DNA from 2 places in the Kitasatospora sp. NPDC051170 genome. Region 2 is predicted to be linked to the other one. Evidence: riboswitches for the same ligand, from Rfam matches in the RefSeq annotation. Region 2 holds a riboswitch; the other holds the start of a gene.
The links. A riboswitch is a leader RNA that binds a small molecule or an ion and turns the genes downstream of it on or off. The one in region 2 is predicted to bind guanidine.
Positions count from the first base shown of each region.

Region 1: linked by a shared signal. The riboswitch ahead of ACIBCA_RS08885 (MBL fold metallo-hydrolase) and the one ahead of ACIBCA_RS28645 (DMT family transporter) in region 2 are both predicted to bind guanidine.

Region 1 is NZ_JBITFA010000003.1:410,978-415,377, forward strand. It holds gene fhuB (Fe(3+)-hydroxamate ABC transporter permease FhuB) at 1-672, shown strand, start outside; gene ACIBCA_RS08870 (alpha/beta hydrolase-fold protein) at 690-1,799, shown strand; gene ACIBCA_RS08875 (hypothetical protein) at 1,796-2,230, opposite strand; gene ACIBCA_RS08880 (hypothetical protein) at 2,280-2,420, shown strand; guanidine-III (ykkC-III) riboswitch at 2,503-2,568, shown strand; gene ACIBCA_RS08885 (MBL fold metallo-hydrolase) at 2,613-3,440, shown strand; gene ACIBCA_RS08890 (hypothetical protein) at 3,586-3,759, opposite strand; gene ACIBCA_RS08895 (NAD-dependent epimerase/dehydratase family protein) at 3,846-4,400, shown strand, end outside.
Region 2 is NZ_JBITFA010000015.1:187,575-191,974, forward strand. It holds gene ACIBCA_RS28635 (hypothetical protein) at 1-11, shown strand, start outside; gene ACIBCA_RS28640 (MFS transporter) at 8-1,465, opposite strand; gene ACIBCA_RS28645 (DMT family transporter) at 1,567-1,881, opposite strand; guanidine-III (ykkC-III) riboswitch at 1,924-1,989, opposite strand; tRNA gene ACIBCA_RS28650 (tRNA-Cys) at 2,086-2,157, shown strand; gene ACIBCA_RS28655 (xanthine dehydrogenase family protein molybdopterin-binding subunit) at 2,258-4,400, opposite strand, start outside.

The DNA.
Region 1 (4,400 bases), on a different contig from region 2:
GTCGGCACCGCCGGCACCTTCGGCGCCTGGTGGGCCGGGCCGCTGGGCGCGCTCGCCGCCGCCTCGGTCGTCGCCCTCGCCTCCGGCGGGCTCGGCGCGCGCGGCTACCGGGTGCTCGTCGTCGGACTCGCGATGTCCGCGCTCGCCTCCGCCGTCATCCAGGTCGCCATGGCCCGCCGCTCGCTCGACTCGGCGGGCTCGCTGTACATCTGGACCTCCGGCAGCCTCAACGGCCGGAACTACGAGGTCGCCACGCCCGTCCTCATCGGGCTCGCCGTCCTGGTGCCGCTCGCACTCGTCGCGGCCCGGCGCCTCGCCGTGCTGCGCTTCGACGACAGCGTGGCCTCCTCCCTCGGCGTCGACCCCGGACGGGTGCGCCTCGCCTGCCTGCTGCTGTCCGTGGCCCTGGCCGGACTGGCCGTCGGCGTCTGCGGCCCGGTCGGCTTCGTCGCGCTCGCCGCACCCGTGATCGCCGGCCGCCTCGCCGGGCCCACCCGGGTGCCGATCCTCGGCTCCGCCCTCACCGGCGCCCTGCTCGTCGTCCTCGCCGACACCCTCGGACGGGTGCTCATCGGCGGCGTCGAGATCCCCGTCGGCATCGTCACCACGGTGCTCGGCGGCCCCTTCCTGCTGTGGGTGCTGCTCGGGCGCGGGCGCAACAGCATCAACTGACCTGAGGAGTCCTGCCCTTGAACACCACCTTCCCGATCGTCGCCCCCGATCCGGACGACCCGGCCTACCGGCTCGTCACCTTCGGATACGACGGCCGCGACGACGGCGCCCACGACGGAGTGCTCGCACTGCTGCACACCGTCACCGACAAGGACCGCCACTCCGGCGACCTGACACCCCACCTGATGACCCGTCAGACCGACGGCACCTGGTTCATCACCTACCGGCTGCGCGCCGACCACCGGGCCTCCTACCAGCTCCACCCCTTCCGGGGCCCCGTCCCCGGCACCACCCGCGCCGACTGGCTGCACGTCCTCGACCACGCCGTCCCCGACACCGACGGCGACCGACTCCCCTCCCGCGACGGCCGCCACCCCTCCTCGGTGCTCAGCCTGCCCGACGCGCCCGCGCAGCCGTACGTACGGCGCCGCGAGGGCGTCCCGCGCGGACGACTGACCGCCCACGAGGTGGCGGGGCGGCGCGTCGACGCCCATCTCCCGGGCGGCGAAGGCCCGTTGGGGGCCGTGGCCGTACTGCTCGACGGGGAGATGTGGGGCCAGGTGCTGTCCGTCGCCGACACCCTCGACAACCTGACCGCCGACGCCGCCATCCCCCGCACCGCCACCCTGCTCGTCCACACCATGGGCCCCACCCGCCCTGACGACCTCAGCTGCAACCCCGCCTTCGTCGACCTCCTCGCCGACCACCTCCTCCCCTGGGCCCACCACGAGTTCGGCGCCCCCCTCGACCCCTCACGCACAGCCATCGCCGGCCAGAGCGCCGGCGGCCTCGCCGCCGCCTTCGCCGCCTTCCACCGCCCCGACCGCTTCGGCAACGCGCTCAGCCAGTCCGGCTCCTTCTGGTGGCCGGACGGCACCGAGTTCGACACCGGCAGCGAATGGCTCACCCGCCGATTCGCGACCACCGACCGCCGCCAGGCCCGCTTCCACCTGGAAGTCGGCCTCCAGGAATGGATGCTGCTCCCCCAGAACCGCCACCTCCGCGACGTCCTGCTCGCCCGCGGCTACGACGTCTCCTACCGCGAGTTCAACGGCGGCCACGACTACGCCTGCTGGCGCGGCGGCCTCGCCGACGGCCTCGCCCACCTGCTGGGCCCGCTGGCCTAGCGGAGGCGGTCCTTCGCGATGTCGCGCACCCGCCGCGTCCGGCCGCCCTCGGCGAGCTCTGCCAGGGCGGCGGGGGCGCTGGATGTCTCGACGATGTACGACTGGCACCAGTTCGAGGCGGCGAGCAGGTCCTCGGACCGCCACGGCTCGCCCAGTTCCACCGCCCGCATCAGCGCCCACTCACGCAGCCGCCGCGCGGAGAACGCGTCCGTCGCGACGGGCCCCGCCATCTGCCCGTGCCAGTCGGGGAATCCCGGCTCGGTGAGCAGCTCGGCCCCGCGCCGGTCGAGGTACCCGCACACCGCGGAGTTCGCCATCGCCCCATCCGGATCCGTGAGCACCCGCACGACCAGCCCGGGCGCATCCTGCGGCTCCACCGCCGCGAACTCCGCCCGATAGCGCGCGAACCGCACATGCTCGTCCGGCTCCATCGCCCCCCCTGTTTCGCCGCCTGACCTGCGAGGACGCTACCGTACGCCCATGAGCTTCATCGGCGCCGGCGTCCGCGCGCTCTTCAGGGCGATCACCGACGGCGACCCACTGGCGCCCGCCGTGACGATCTTCCTCGTGTCCATCGCGATCACGGTCATCATCGCCGCGCTCCGCTACGCCCGCAGGTAGGCAGCGCGCCGACCTACGGCCGGGATCTACGACGGTCACGAGAGTCCGCCGGCGAGGGCGGGCCCCGTGCTAGCGTCGCCGTGGCGGCGCACTGGTGTTCGCCCCGGACGAGATGTGCGCCGTACCCGGTCTGCCAAGACGACGCACGTGGGAGACGTCGTGGTTGATGCACCGGTGGCTCGTCCGCTCGATGTGAGGTGGATTCACGGGTCGGGGTCGGCGAAGCACAACACCGATCCGGACATTCAGATCCATGAGTACGACGAGAACACCGTCATCCTCCGGCAGAACAAGGCGGTCAACTACGAGGCGCCGTTCCTGTTCCTGTTGTTCGGGGTGGAGCGGGCGGTGCTGATCGACACGGGGGCGACGGCGGAGGCCGCGTACTTTCCGTTGCGCGGGACGGTGGACGCGCTGGTGAAGCGGTGGTTGGGGCGTAATCCGCAGGTGGTGAAGGGGGACTACGGGCTACTGGTGCTGCACACCCATCCGCACGGGGACCATGTCGCGGGGGACGGGCAGTTCGCCGGGCGGGCCGGGACGAGGGTGGTGGGAGCGGAACTCGCGTTCGCCTGGCCGTACTTCGGGTTCGACCGTGATGCGGAGGCGGTGGCCCGGGTGGACCTGGGGGGCGGGCGCGTGCTGGAGTGCCTGGCCACGCCGGGGCACCATGAGGCGGCGGTGACGTACTACGACCCGTGGACGGGGTTCCTGCTCACGGGCGACACGGTCTACCCCGGGCGGCTGTACATCGACGACTGGCCCGCGTTCGGCCGCACGATCGACCGGCTGATCGCCTTCGCGGGGAGCCGCCCGGTCACGTACGTCCTCGGCTGCCACATCGAGATGACCCGCACCCCGGGCGTAGACTATCCCATCCGCACCACCTACCAGCCCGAGGAGCCCCCGCTCCAGCTCACCGTCGCCCACCTGCACCGCATCCGCGCCGCCGTCGCCGAACTCGGCGACGAGCCAAGGCACTTCCCGCTGGACGACCTGATCCTCCACCCCAACCCGTAGCCGGCGCTCAGTCGCGGTACGGGACCAGCCGGGACAGGTCCAGGTCGAAGTCGAACGGCGCCGGGAGGTGGATCGTCTCGCCGAACTCGCGTTCCGTTCGGGTGTGGTAGCGGTCGCGGTCGGGCTCGGAGAAGAGGGTGACGGTCTAGCCGGGCGGGCAGTGGGCGTCGAACTGGCGTTGCACGATGGACAGATTCAACTGGTGCGTCGAGGATGGTGACGCTTGCATGACAATCAAATCACCGGACAACTCGACCTTGTAGCCATCCGGAAGGCTGCGCCTGGCCTCCTCCAGGAGGTGGTAACGCTCAGGGTTCACCGGGTCTCCTCTGTCGCTTGCCACACGGTACAGCGGGAGGCGCCGTAGGCTCGGCGGGGCGCTGGTGCGGACGGGGAGGGGTTCCCATGGTGGGGCATGTGGTGGTGACCGGGGCGGCGGGGCGGGTCGGTGCGGCCGTGGTGCGGCGGTTGAAGGTGGCCGGGTGGGGGGTGGTGGGGGTGGACCGGGACCCGGGGCCGGAGGTGGGGGTGGTGGCGACGCTGCGGGACGAGCGGGAGTGGCGGCGGCCGCTGGTGGGGGCGGTGGCGGTGGTGCACGCGGCGCATGTGGAGGTGCGGCCGGTCGGGGAGAACGTGGAGGCGACGCGGGTGCTGCTGGAGGCGGCGGAGGAGGCCGGGGTGCAGCGGTTCGTCTACACCTCCTCGACCTCCGTCTACGGGCACGCGCTGGTGCCGCAGGACGGGGCGGCGGTGTGGGTGACAGAGGAGACGGTCTGCCGGCCGAGGCTGGTGTACGACGAGGCGAAGCTCGCCACCGAGAGACATGTCCTGAACGCGGCCGGACAGATGGGCACGGTCTGTCTGCGCGTCGGGCGGTGCGTGAACGAGCCCCCGGAGGCCGCAGCCCGGCACCGGCTGCACCGGGGCGTGGACGTGGCGGACGTGGCGCGGGCGCACGAG
Region 2 (4,400 bases):
CGGCAGGCTAGGCCCGGGTGCGGATCCGGCCGGCGAGGAGCGCCCCGACGAACGCGACCCCGGCCATCGTCAGCAGGATCACCGCGAAGGCGCCGGCCGAGCCGGTGCCTTCGGCGCTCCCGTGGGCCACGGCCATCGAGCCGCCGCCGAGCGCCGCGAACATCACCCCGGCCAGGCCCGTCAGCAGCACGTTGCCCAGCGCGTCGCTCATCTGCAGCGCGGCCGAGTTCGCCCCGGCGTCCTCCGGCGCGGACAGCCTCATCATCAGCACGCTGACGGAGGAGACCGTCAGCCCCATCCCGATGCCGCCCACGCCCCAGGCCAGCGCCGCCACCCAGGCCGGCACCGCCGGGACGAGCACCAGCGCGGCGCCCGCGATCGCCACCGTGCTCAGCACGAAGCCGCCGCGGATCATCACCGCCCGGTGGCGCTCGGCCCCGGGGCGCCCCTGGAGCCAGGAGCCCAGCGCCCAGGAGAGCCCGCCGCTGGTCAGGGTGAGCCCGGCCAGCGTCGGCGACAGGCCGCGCTGGGTGACCATCATCAGCGGGATGAACGCCTCGGCCGCGAAGAACGCCCCGGCGGCCACCCCGCGCAGCAGGATCACCGTCGGCAGCCCCCGCCCGGAGCGCAGGGTGCCCTTCGGCAGCAACCCCAGGACGGCCGGGGCCAGCAGCGCCACCCCGGCCGCGCCGGGTATCAGGCCGACCGGGTCGAGCCGCTGGCCGGCGTACTGGAGCAGACCGGCGCCCACCGCGGCCATCGCCGCCAGCAGGGTGCGCCGCCGGTCGAAGTCCGCGCCCCGCGGCACCGGGTGCTCACGCTCGGAGCGGGCGAGTGCCGGGCCCATGACGGCCAGCGGCAGCAGGATCAGCGCCGGAACGGCCAGGAACACCCAGCGCCAGCCCAGGTGCTGGGTGACGGCCCCGGCGACCAGCGGCCCGACGATCGAGGGCAGCACCCAGGCCGAGGAGAAGGCGGCGAAGACGGCCGGCCGCAGCCGCTCCGGGTAGGCCCGGCCGACGACCACGTACAGGGCGACGATCACCAGCCCGCCGCCCAGCCCCTGGATCGCCCGCCCGGCCACGAACACCCACATGCCGGGCGCCGTCCCGGCCACCACCAGGCCCGCCCCGAACACCGCGATGCCCGCGAACAGCGGCTGCAGCGGCCCGCGCCGGTCGCACCACTGGCCGGAGACGACCAGGGCGAACAGCGTGGTGGTGAAGTAGCCGGAGAAGGCGAAGGCGTACAGCTCGAGGCCGTCCAGCTGCCGGGCGGCGACCGGCATGGCGGTGTTGACGGCGGTCGCCTCGAAGGCGATCACCAGGACCACCGAGACGATCCCCAGGGTCAGCGCCCGGTAGCGCCCGCCGAGCACCCCTCCCCCGGAGTCGGAGTCGGAGTCGGAGTCGGTTCCGGTGGGCGGGGAGGCGGCGTCGACCGAGGTGGGGGAGGCTGTGGTCATACGTAACATCGTAAGTGCCGTCTGCGTCGTTGACCCCTGACGGAAGTCGCGGACCTCCTCGGCCCCGGGACGTAGGACCGACCGCCGGTACCGCCGTCGGGTCAGTGCAGCACCTTGAGGCCCACCACGCCGGAGACGATCAGCAGCAGGCAGCCGATCCGGGCCGCCGTCACCGCGTCCCCCAGCACGGCCATGCCGTACAGCGCGGTGCCGACCGCGCCGATGCCGACCCACACCGCGTACCCGGTGCCGATCGGGATGGTGCGCATCGCGTACGCCAGCCCGCCCATGCTGAACAGCAGGGCGACGCCGAAGACGACGCTGGGGACGAGACGGGAGAAGCCCTTGGACGATTCCAGGGCCACCGCCCACACGGTCTCCAGAAGACCGGAGACGATCAGAACGAGCCAGGCCATGACGGCCACCTCCGCAGTTCACAGCGGCCGGGTCGCCGCTGAACTGCGCCGTCTTGTCGTCACCGGGTACGACGCGCTCGTCCGGGGTGGCGGGAAAACAGCCACCGGTTTCCGACCGTAGCACACGCCGCCGTGCACATCGCCATACAGAATTTACAGTGCGGCGTTGACCCTCTTCCGGGATTCCGCCATTCTGAATTCACTGGCCGTGTGCCCGAGTGGTTTAGGGAACCGTCTGCAAAGCGGTGCACGCGGGTTCGATTCCCGCCATGGCCTCGAGGAACGGAATTGCCGGTCGGCCCGAAAAGGCGCCGCCCGGCAATTCCGCGTTTCCCGTTCTTCCCGTTCTTCCCGTACGCTCCGGCCCGCCCGCCCCTCAGGCCGAGACGGCGTCCTCCGGCCGGATCGGCAGCCGGCCGACCGGCAGCCCGGTGGCGGCGCGGACGGCGGCGGCCACGGCCGCCGGGGCGACCACGGCGGGGACGGCGCTGACGGCCTTGGCGCCGAAGGTGGCCACCACGTCCCGCTCCTCCAGCAGCGCGGCGATCCGCACGTCCGGGGTGTCCAGCGAGGTGGGCAGCCGGTAACCGGTCAGCGAGGGGTTGAGCAGCACACCGCCCTCGGTGCGCAGGTCCTCCAGCAGGGCCAGGCCCACGCCCTGGGCCACGCCCGCCTCGATGCGGTCCTCGATCTGGCGCGGGTTCAGCGCCCGGCCGACGTCCTGGGCGACGGTCATCTCGACCACCCGGACGGCGCCCAGCTCGATGTCCACGTCCACCACCGCGCGCATCGCGCAGAAGGAGATGGAGACGAAGGCGTCGCCGTGCCCGTCATCGTCCAGCGGCTCGGTCGGGTGCGGGCGGCACTGCGCGGTGGCCCACAGCTCCTTGCCCTCCAGTGCCTCGGCGACCGGCATGCCGAGCACCCCGTCGTAGGAGGTGATCTTGCCGTCGGCGATCTGGAGCAGTTCGGCGGACATCCCGAAGTTGGCCGCGATCGGCTGGAGCAGCTGGTGGCGCACCATCAGCGCGGCCCGCTCGACCGCGCCGCCGGAGACCCAGGTGTGCCGGCCCCGGGCGGAGGGCCCGGCGACGGACTGGTCGCTGTCGGCCGGGGCGAGGTAGACCTCGCTGACGCCCAGCACGGTCTGCACGATCTGCCGGGCCAGCGTGGCGAAGCCCTGACCGGCGTCCACGGCCGCGCAGATCACGGTGGCGTGGTCCCCGCTGACCCGCACGGTGGCGGTGGACACCTCGTCCTCGCCCTCGGCGCCCAGCATGTGCACCATGCCGACGGCGTAGCCGATCCCGCGCCGCACCGCCGACGGGTCCCCGGCGCCGCCGGGCCCGCCCGGCAGCAGCCACTCGGCGTCCGGGTCGTCCACCGGCAGGGCCGGCAGCGGCTCGGCGGCCACCGCGTCCAGCAGTGCCCGCACCGGCGCCGGGCAGGTGACGGCCTGTCCGGTGGGCAGCGGGTCGCCGGTGGCCATCGCGTTGCGCCGGCGGATCTCCACCGGGTCCACGCCCACCCGGGCGGCCAGCTGGTCCAGCTGCGACTCGTACGCGAAGCACGCCTGCAGCGCGCCCTCGCCGCGCATCCGCCCGGCCGGAGGGTTGTTGGTGCGCACCGCCCAGGCGTCCACGAAGACGTTGGGGCAGTTGTACGGCCCGACGGAGAAGGCCGTCGCGGCGGCCAGTGCCTCGGCGGAGACGTCCGCGTAGGCGCCGCCGTCCAGCAGGATCTGCGCCTCGACCTTCACCAGGACGCCCTCGGCGTCGGCGTGGTGGCGGTAGCGCAGCAGCGCGGGGTGGCGCGAGGTGTGGGTGTGGAAGGACTCCTCGCGGGTGAGGGTCATCTTCACCGGGCGGCCGGTGCGCAGGGCCAGCAGCGCCAGGGTGACCTGGAAGGAGAGATCCTCGCGGTCGGTGGTGGCGCCGGGCACGCCGGTGGCGACCAGCCGGACGCGGTCCGGCTCCAGGCCGAGGCAGGTGGCGGTGCGGTCGCGGTCGCCGTGCGGGTCGGTGGAGGACAGGTGCAGTTCCACGCCGCCGTCCGGGCGCGGCACGGCGAGCCCGGCCTCGGCGCCGAGCGGGGCCGGGTCCTGACGGCCCACCTGGTACAGGCCCTCGACGACGACCTCCCCGGCGGCCTCCGGGTCCCCGGTGCGCAGCGGCAGGTGGCGGAAGAGGTTGCCGTCCGGGTGCAGCGGCGGGGCGGTGAACGCCTGCTCGGGGTCGGTGACGGCCTCCAGCGGCTCGTAGTCGACCGCGATCAGACCGACCGCCAGCCGGGCGGTGTCCGGGTGGTCCGCGGCGACGGCCGCGACGGGCTCGCCGTGGTGGCGCACCACGCCGACGGCCAGCACCGGCCGGTCGGCGACGATCGGGCCGGACGGCGCGCCGTCGGGGCTGCCGTCGGGGCCGGGCGGCAGGTCCGCGCCGGTGACGACGGCGTGCACGCCGGGCAGGGCGAGCGCGGCCGAGGTGTCGATGCCCCGGATGCGCGCGTGCGGGTGCGGG